DNA from 2 places in the Nocardia sp. NPDC004711 genome. Region 1 is predicted to be linked to the other one. Evidence: riboswitches for the same ligand, from Rfam matches in the RefSeq annotation. Region 1 holds a riboswitch; the other holds the start of a gene.

Region 1 (4,702 bases):
CCAGGTTGAGCGCGCAGGCCAGGATGCGGGAATCGTTGGTGTCCGTGCGGAATCCGACGGGCAATACGGTTGGGTCGGTGTGGTTCAACTCCACCTGGAGTGTCCCGCCCTGGGTGCCGACCGACACCCGCTGATCGAGCCGACCGTGTGCCAGACGCATGTCGTCCAGCATGCGCAGTGCCTCGCGAGCGAACCAGCCGAGTTCGTGGTGATGGCGTTTGGCCTCGAGTTCACTGATCACCACCAGCGGCAGCACCACATGGTGCTCGCCGAAGCGGGTCAGTGCCCAGGGGTCGGACAGCAACACCGACGTGTCGACTACGAATGTTTTCGCCGGTCCGGAATCGGCCGACTGCGAGGCGCGAACTCCCCGTGTCGTGGTCAGCGGGCTCTGGTCAGAGCCGGCGTCCCTGCTGGGAGCGTTGACGGAGCGTGCATCAGTCACGGTGGGCTCCTTTGCCACTCGCGCGACACCGCGCGAGCGTTCTCGCTGGGCCGGTCAGCCTTGGGGTCGTACGACCCGAGGGCCGGGTGCCGGCCCCCTCGCACTGAGTTGCTCAGTCACGATCAGGACCTCCCGTACGAGCCACACCTACGCGGCTCGCACTCCCGACGCTACCGCCGAAATCGCGATCCGGCTTCCGGACTGCGGGGCGCATTGGTGAAGATCGCGTTAACGCGAGTCCGCTCTGTGTGTTTCGCCCAATTCACCCAGCAGCACGGGAACATGGCTGTGCTCCGGCTCTTTGGTGGCCGTGACCAGCGTCAACGGGGCGGTCGCGGCCTCCGACCGCAGGCGCGCCAGCCCCTCCTGCGCCGCGTCCGCGGCGAGCTCGATTCGATACCGGCGCTCGAACTCGGCACGGCGTGTCTCCGGCGCGGCGTGATACCACCTCCGCAGCTCGTTCGACGGCGTCACGTCCTTGGCCCATTCGTCTATGGCCGCTTGCTGTTTGCTGATGCCGCGCGGCCAGAGCCGGTCCACCAGCACCCGGCGGCCGTCGGCCGCATCGGGATCGTCGTACACGCGCTTGACCCGGTACCTGGGTTGCTGTGTCATGCCCTCCATTACAGTCGAGGTCATGGCCGAAACTGCGGATCTGGCAACGCTGCCCACCAAGGAATTGCACGACCGTGCTGTGAAGCTGGCAGCCCGGCGCGGCGACATCAAGTTCCTGTGGCAACTGCTCAAGGCGATTCCCGGCGCCGAGGTCGCGGCCGGCAATCAGGGCGAGGGCGAGGTCGACATCTGGAACACCGTCGCCCTGCTCGACGACTACTTCCACGCCGGCGAGGGCAGGGTCGGCGAGGCGCTGCGCCCGATGTACCTGGACTACCTGAGCAAGCACGCCTGAATCAGGAGCCGTCGTGCGTGCCGTGTCATCCCGTCGGCACGGCACGCACGACGGACTCGAACCGAATCGCCTGCGCTGCTCGGTGATTCCCGATTCCGAGGCACCGACTCTCGGCCCCGGCGTCAGTCCCGCCCCGCCGACATGGTGGGGGCGGCCGCGCGGACCTAGACTCCGATCATGACCACCGACGCCACCCCGGAACTGGTCGTCTACCGCCGCCCGGGTTGCCCCTACTGCTCCCGCATGCGCCGAGTGCTCAATCGCCACGGCATCGTCCACCGCGAGGTCGACATCTGGCAGGACCCGGAGGCGGCCGCCTTCGTCCGCTCGGTGGCCGACGGCAACGAGACCGTCCCCACGGTCGTCCTGCGCGACGGCGACTCCGAACGGAACTGGGTGAACCCGCATCCCAAGCAGCTGATCGCCACCGTGACCGCGGACGCACCGAGCCTCACGGGCGGGCCGCGCAAGTTCTGGTCGTTCTAGCCGGGAATCCCTGGCGGGCAACGAATCTCATCGCGACCCAGAGTCGCACCGCGACGCGGAGAGCCCGCCGCGATCATGGAATCGCGGCGGGCTCTCGATTGCCCGGCGGGCCTCAGCCCAGCAGGCGCCAGTCCTCCAGGCCGTCGTACAGCGGGAAGTCCTGCGCCAGCGTGGAAACGCGCTGACGCAGCGAGTCCAGGTCGGCGGAGCCGGTGAGGGCGGCGGCGATGATGTCGGCGACCTCGGTGAACTGCTCGTCGCCGAAGCCGCGGGTGGCCAGCGCCGGGGTGCCGATGCGCAGGCCGGAGGTGACCATCGGCGGGCGCGGGTCGAACGGAACGGCGTTGCGGTTCACGGTGATTCCGATTTCGTGCAGCAGATCCTCGCCCTGCTGGCCGTCCAGCTGCGAGTTGCGCAGGTCCACCAGCACCAGGTGCACGTCGGTGCCGCCGGTGAGCACGGTGATGCCCTTGGCCTTGGCGTCGGGCGCGGTCAGGCGCTCGGCGAGGATCTTGGCGCCGGAGATGGTGCGCTCCTGGCGCTCCTTGAACTCCGCGCTGCCGGCGATCTTGAAGGCCACGGCCTTGGCGGCGATGGCGTGCATGAGCGGGCCGCCCTGCTGACCCGGGAAGACCGCGGAGTTCAGCTTCTTGGCGAATTCCTGCTTCGCCAGGATCAGACCGGAGCGGGGGCCGCCCAGGGTCTTGTGCACGGTCGAGGACACCACGTCCGCGTACGGCACCGGCGACGGGTGCAGCCCGGCCGCGACCAGACCGGCGAAGTGCGCCATGTCGACCCACAGGTAGGCGCCGACCTCGTCCGCGATCTCACGGAAGGCAGCGAAGTCCAGGTGCCGGGGGTACGCCGACCAGCCGGCCACGATCACCTTCGGGCGGGTGTCGCGGGCGATCTTGCGCACCTCGTCCATGTCGACGCGGTGGTCTTCCTTGGCGACGCCGTAGGCGTGGACCTCGTACAGCTTGCCGGAGAAGTTCAGGCGCATGCCGTGGGTGAGGTGACCGCCGTGCGCCAGATCCAGGCCCAGCAGCTTCTCGCCCGGGTTCATCAGCGCCATCAGCACCGCGGCATTGGCCTGCGCGCCCGAATGCGGCTGGACATTGGCGAATTCCGCGCCGAACAGCTCCTTGACGCGGGCGCGGGCCAGATCCTCGACGATGTCGACGTTCTCGCAGCCGCCGTAGTAGCGGCGACCCGGGTAGCCCTCGGCGTACTTGTTGGTGAGCACGCTGCCCTGCGCCTGCAGCACCGCGCGCGGCACGAAGTTCTCCGAGGCGATCATCTCGAGGGTGTCGCGCTGGCGAGCGAGTTCGCCGCCCATCGCGGACGCGACCTCGGGATCGAGTTCGGCGAGGGACTGGCTGTTGACAGAGGCGCTCGTCTGGGTCACGCCGCCGAGTCTATTGGCCGCTGCCGCCGAGCCGATCCGGGGGTTCTCTGTCTCGTTCATCGCGCACCTCCGTTGTCCGGGTACCCCGAATACGGCTCGGGGGTCGCCAGGCACCCAGGCGCGCGGTGCCGGACTTCGGTGCTTCCCGGTGGTTGCTTCCACCTCGAGTGCGCCAGTCGCGGTCCGGTCATCCTATCTCGCGACCGGCGGCGACCATCCGCCGGTCGCCACGCGCGAAGGAATCGTGCCCCGGAAATTGGGGGCAGAGGAATCGTCGGCGCAGGAGAGACGACCGAATCGCCGTGAGCGGTGGACATCACTATGAAATCAGGCTATGGCAGGGCAACAAATCTCGGTAATGTATCGCCGCGCTGGCACAGTTACGCCAGTGACATTGGCCCATCCGATCTTTCGAGGAATCTTTCATGAGCGCTGACGCCACCACCATCCAGTCCCTGATCTTCACCCTGCTCAAGACCATGTGCACCATGTCCAGCGGCGGCGCGTCCTGTGCCAGCTGGGGCGCGTAAGCACCAATCAGGACGTCGGGGAGTACCCCTCACATGCGGCGGATCGCGCCGGGTGTGAGGGGTTCGTCCAAGAGACGGCGAAAACGCTCGGACCGGTCTTCCGGATCGGCTGCCCGGTCCAGCCACCCTCCCAGCAATCGATATCCCTCCACATAGGTGGAGATATAGGCCCGCCACAGCGGCGATGACAGGAATCGCAGCGATTGCGCGGCCCGCTCCGGAGTGACCAGACTCCAGCGCTGCAGAAATTCCGACACCTCGCCGGCATCCCGCCGGCGATCGTGCAGCAGCAGCGCGGCATCCTGGCGCACGCTCAGCAGATTCGCGGACGCGTTCGAAATCCTTTCGGCGCGTTCGCCATCGAAGCGCAGCCCCAGGTCCGCGTAGATCTCCTGCGCCCAGCGGCCCCAGCCCGGGCCGACGATCGACTTCAGGGCCAGATCGGCCAGCCCCTCCGCCATCAGGCACTGCGGGGTGTTCACCAGGAACAGCGTCTGCTCGGCCTGCCCCGCGCCCACCAGCCCGGCCTCTTTCCGGCAGTGCTCGGTGTGATGACCCGGGTAGGCCTCGTGCGCGATCAGTTGCGGCAGCTGTGACATGTGCTGCTTGAGATCGGAATTGATGGCCACCCGGGATTGGTAGTTGCCCAGGTAATAGTTGAAGCCCGACCACGGCTTGTCGCCCACCACTTCGTATTCCACGTGCTCGTGGTCCGGCAGCGGATAGCGGTCGCGCACGAGTTCCCGCAGCGCGCCGGAGAACGCGGCCACGCATTCCTTCAGGCGTTCGGGCGGAATCTCGTCCTGGCGGCGGTGCACGGTAATCCGGTCGAGCAGTTCGCCGTCACCGGGCAGCACCTCGTCCAGCTGCCGGTGCGCCTCACGGTAGTTCTCGGTATCGCCGGGGGTGATATCCACGTCGAA
Region 2 (4,702 bases), on a different contig from region 1:
GTGCGCGCGGACTGGACCGCGGAGTAGATGCGTCCACATAGTCGCCACGACACATCCACCGCTGAAATCGGGCGTGGCGACGCCACACCGCCAACAGAGCGGAACTCGCCAATGGCCGTCGCTGGCGAGGTCCTATTGCCAGCCGACCTGATGCTATTTACTCCGACGCGAAAACCCCGCACCGATCGAACCCGAACTGGGCCGTACGACATCAGCGGCCGGTGACGAGCGCGCGATATTCGGCATTTCCGTGCACTCCTGGCCGGGCCCAGTCGGGTGAGATGATCTCAGCCCGTTGATCTTCGGAGTGTTCGCGCTGGCCGGTTCGGCCAGCGCGGTATCCGGCACGAGCGGATGATTGCGATCGATGGGCCTCGGCAGTCGCCGCGATTCAGTGGTGGAAGAGTCGAACTCCGGTGCGGGCGAGGGTGATGCGGTGTTCGCGGCAAGCATCGGCGATAACGTTTGATTGGAGAGCACCGCCGGGCTCGATGACGAGCTCAGCCCCATGTTCGGCAGCAACGTCGATGTTGTCCCGGAACGGTAGGTACCCGTCGGAGACGAGTGAGACGCCCGCGAGCTGATGGGCCCAGCTGACCCGTTCGGCCTCTTCCAGGAATCTGTGGGATCGGGTGAGGCTCGAGACGAGCTCACGCGATTGTGCGGGAGTGAGAGTGCCTGCGGCGGTGGAGATCTGCCAATTCAACCGTTGCTGACGCGCCATCGTCGCAGGCAGTGGCATCTGTTGAACGGCGGGGTGCCGCCGGGTCCACCAGGTGCGTGCCTTACTTCCGGCGAGCAATGTGCAGTCGATTCGCGACTGCTGTCCGGCACCGACACCGATACTCATGCCGTCCCGGACGTAAACGACGGAATTGGACTGGGTGTACCGGGCGGTCACCATGCCCAGCAGTGCATCGATCGTCGCGTTGCGGCTGATGGGGTCGCCGACAGCCACATGCAGCAGGTCTTCGGTGATCGGCGAATGGTCGCAGTCCTGTTCGAAGCTGACGCCGAAGACAGTTCGAATCTCCGTCTTGGGTGGCTGGAATGCGGGATCGATCTCGAATACGACGAATCGCCCGCCCTTCTTGCGGCCCAATGCCGCTACAGTTCCGGGTGCATAACCCGGCGCGATGATGCCATCGGAGACGACCGAGGCCAACAGTTCGGCGAGCTCGTGATCAACCGGTTCGGACACCGCGATCATGTCGCCGTAGGACGAACGAGGATCGGCGTCGCGCGCCCGCACATAGGCCGTCGTGATCGGGCCCACCGAGCTGTCGCCCAATCCCCAACTGTCACGCATGGTTTCATCGAGGTCTCCGGCGAGCGCCGCACCGGCCGGGGAAACGTGCTTGAACGATGCCGCAGCCGCCTTGCCTGTGGCGCGACTGGCCTCGGCGACCAGTTGCCAGGCATTGAGCGCATCGAGGTAGTTGATCATCGACGCCGCGCCGTGCACCACTCGAATATGGTCACCGCCAGCCGATACCCGCGCCTGTTGATGTGGATTCATGCCATAGCGCAAGTCCATTGCCATACCCCGTCTCTCGTCTCGAGATGGGGAGCACCCAGGCGTACGACGCTCCGATACTGCGCTTCCTCGTGGTCGGCCCACGTAACGCCAGTCGCGATCGACCACACGCTAACCCATGACAGACCGAACATCCAGACTGACCAAGGCGCACTGGATTTCGGTATGTGCGTGCGCTCGCACGGCAGGCCCCGCAGCCGACTCCAACCATACGACCAGCGGGAGAAGAGCACGCTGCCATGCCCGCATGAACGGCTAACCCAACCGTTCTAAACGTGCACTACAGCTGAGGAATTGGCGCGAAACGGGCTGTTGCAAATTAGGCGCGGATTTCAGCCATGACCTGAGTACACATGTCTACGTGGACCGCTGTCGACCGATCATGCAGGGCCGCAGGTCATTTGCCCCCGACGTGACGTCACAATCGCCGACTCGGCGCATTTTGCAACAGTCCGGAAACCACTGTTCTACGGCGGACTGTGCGGGACTGCACCGGTCGCCGAAACTCGGCATTTGCCTGCAGTGCCGGCTGCCGTACGGCGCTCGGGCCGTTGGGCTTCCGGCGCCGCGCGCCGGCCGGTCGAACAGCGCGGGTGGCGGTATTCCCGTACGTTCGCGCGGTGTGGCGGCATAGGTCTACCGGTGGGCTTCGGATGGACCGTCGGCGGCTGCGGTGAGTCGGCGGACCAGGGCGCGGACGGCGTCGTTGAGTGCGTCGGGGTGTTCGATGACGAACGGGAGGTTCAGGCCGGCCAGGACGGGGGGAATCCAGTCGAGCTGTTCGGCTCGGATTCTGACCCGGACCCACGGGTGGGTGTCAGGGGGTGGTGAGTCGATCTCGTGCACGGTCGCGATCGTCGCGGGGAGCAGTGGGCGGACCTGGGTGAGGGTGCCCTGGACTCGGATCGATACCTCGTACCGATAGGGCGCCGTGGCAAGTGCGGACAGCAGATGCGCGGTCGGCTCGAATCCCGCTGGCGGAGTGAACGCTCCGGGCAGTGTCGTCACCGCCGTGATGCGGTCGAGCCGGAACTGACGTACTTCGTCACTGTTGCTGTCCATCCCCGTCAGGTACCACCGGCCGGAGTGGGCGACGAGCCCGTATGGATGTACGGTCCGGTCAGTGCGGCGCCCGTTCCGGTCGGTGTAACCGATCGCGACAGGTCGGCGCTCGCGGGTAGCCTCGGCGAGCCGGAGGAGGACCGCGGTCTCGACGGCGACCTCCGAGCGGGCATCCTCGGTGAATTCGGCGGTGCTGATCAGTGCGTCCAGCCGCGCCGTCAGACGTGCGGGCAGGACACGACGGAGTTTGGCCGTCACGCTGTCTGCCGCGTGGGCGGCTGTTGTCGATTGACCGACGCCGCGGGTGGTGAGGAGTCCGAGCAACACAGCCACCGCTTCGTCATCGGTCAGCATCAGCGGCGGCATTCGGTACCCCGGGGCGAGGCGGTATCCCCCGTAGCGGCCACGCACCGATCGAACAGGGATCTCCAGGTCGGTGAGATGGGTGACGTATCGCCTGACGGTGCGTTCATCGACGCCCAGCCGTCCGGCGAGTTCGCCGACGGTATGGGTGCCGCCGGCCTGCAACAACTCGAGGAGGGCCAGCACTCGGGCGGTGGGGCGCGTCATCAGAAAATTCTCGCATGTATACCGGGCGGAAACTGTCCGGTATTGGCACTAACGTGGCCTGCGGGCGGCGCAACCGCCGCCCCAACCAACAAACAGGAGTACGCATGAATCTCGTCTCGATCCGTCTGATCACCGGCGACATCCAACGACTGGTCGGCTTCTATCAGCACCTGACCGGTGTCGAAGCCACCTGGGCGACACCGGATTTCGCCGAAATCGTCACACCGTCCGGCACACTCGCGATCGGAAGCACCCGCACCGTCGCGTTGTTCGCGGCCGGCAGCGCGCGCCCAGCGGACAACCACACCGCGATCATCGAGTTCCTGGTCCCCGACGTCGATGCCGACTACCAGCGGTTGCGCGATACGGTCGACGATTTCGTCAACGAGCCCACGACGATGCCGTGGGGCAATCGCTCATTGCTGCTTCGCGACCCCGACGGCAACCTGATCAACCTCTTCACGCCGGTCACCGCGCAGGCCGTCGCAAAATTTGCCCGCTGACATCCGCGCGTCGGCATGTGTGTGCGGGCGCCTGTGGGGCGCTGGGCTCATCGATCTTCCACAGGCCCGCGCCGGCCGGTTCGGGCCGCGCACTATGCGGCATAGCGCTTCGGTCCCGGGCCGCCCGCAACAGCTGGCGTCGTAGCCGAAAGACGGCAAGAACACCGTGGTCGCGCCCGTCCACAGCGTTCAGTGATGGTGCTGAGCGATGGTCAGGATCCACTCCTCAGTCGTAATCGCCGGTGAGCAAAGGCGATTCGGGATTTGTGAGGCTCAGGTTCGATATGTCGGCGAGCCGGGATGGCCGGCCCAACCGACATATCGCAGCACGACCCGTGACACCAGGGGCCGGCGGTCAGCTGCCGGGCATGGCGGTTCGGCGCCGCTCGGCACGGCGGGCGAGCGTATCGACGATTCGATGCCATGCCGGTGACTCCCTGAGGATCAGGGAAAAGACAGGCGTCGGGTTCGCTGGCCGGCTGCTGTTGCCTTCGTGTTCGATCTCCCATGTTTCCAGGTCGTTGATGAGCCGATCCACGCGCGGATCGTCCGGATCCCAGTCGACTGATTGATCACACACGAGATACAGGCGCATCTTCTCGGGGTCGTCGAAGCCGGCGTTCTTGTCCCGTATCCACTGCGGCACCGCATGCGGGTCCGACGCCTGCATCAGGATCGACCAGTCGCGTTCGAGTCGGACGGTCCGTTCGCTGACTCCGAGACTGCGAAGCCGGTTCAGGATGGCGACCATCTCGGGTTGCAGGACAAGCTCTTCGCCGCTTGCCAATTCGGCGATGCGGCGGCGATGCTCGGTGAGCTGCTCGATCTTGGTCCGCAAGGCGGTGTCGATATCGGTGATGGCAGCTGCGAATTCGGCTGGTTGTGCGTGCAGCAGCGCGTCGATGCGGGCCAGCGGCACTCCGGCATCGGCAAGAGTCCTGATCCGGACCAGATCTACCGCCGCCTGCGCGCTGTAGCGGCGATAGCCGGAGACATCACGCTCAGGCTCGGGCAACAGGCCGACCTGGTG

What was found. A riboswitch is a leader RNA that binds a small molecule or an ion and turns the genes downstream of it on or off. The one in region 1 is predicted to bind ZMP and ZTP.
Region 2: another riboswitch for ZMP and ZTP. It lies ahead of ACWEKS_RS23930 (phosphoribosylaminoimidazolecarboxamide formyltransferase); the one in region 1 lies ahead of glyA (serine hydroxymethyltransferase).

Annotation. Positions count from the first base shown of each region.
Region 1 is NZ_JBSGCB010000025.1:89,645-94,346, reverse strand. It holds gene ACWEKS_RS25610 (PhoH family protein) at 1-385, opposite strand, end outside; gene ACWEKS_RS25605 (DUF488 domain-containing protein) at 674-1,060, opposite strand; gene ACWEKS_RS25600 (hypothetical protein) at 1,083-1,355, shown strand; gene ACWEKS_RS25595 (glutaredoxin domain-containing protein) at 1,533-1,841, shown strand; gene glyA (serine hydroxymethyltransferase) at 1,954-3,249, opposite strand; ZMP/ZTP riboswitch at 3,355-3,439, opposite strand; gene ACWEKS_RS25585 (DUF885 domain-containing protein) at 3,809-4,702, opposite strand, start outside.
Region 2 is NZ_JBSGCB010000023.1:48,694-53,395, reverse strand. It holds gene ACWEKS_RS23930 (phosphoribosylaminoimidazolecarboxamide formyltransferase) at 392-1,537, opposite strand; ZMP/ZTP riboswitch at 1,566-1,645, opposite strand; gene ACWEKS_RS23925 (helix-turn-helix transcriptional regulator) at 2,174-3,169, opposite strand; gene ACWEKS_RS23920 (VOC family protein) at 3,274-3,672, shown strand; gene ACWEKS_RS23915 (MerR family transcriptional regulator) at 4,028-4,702, opposite strand, start outside.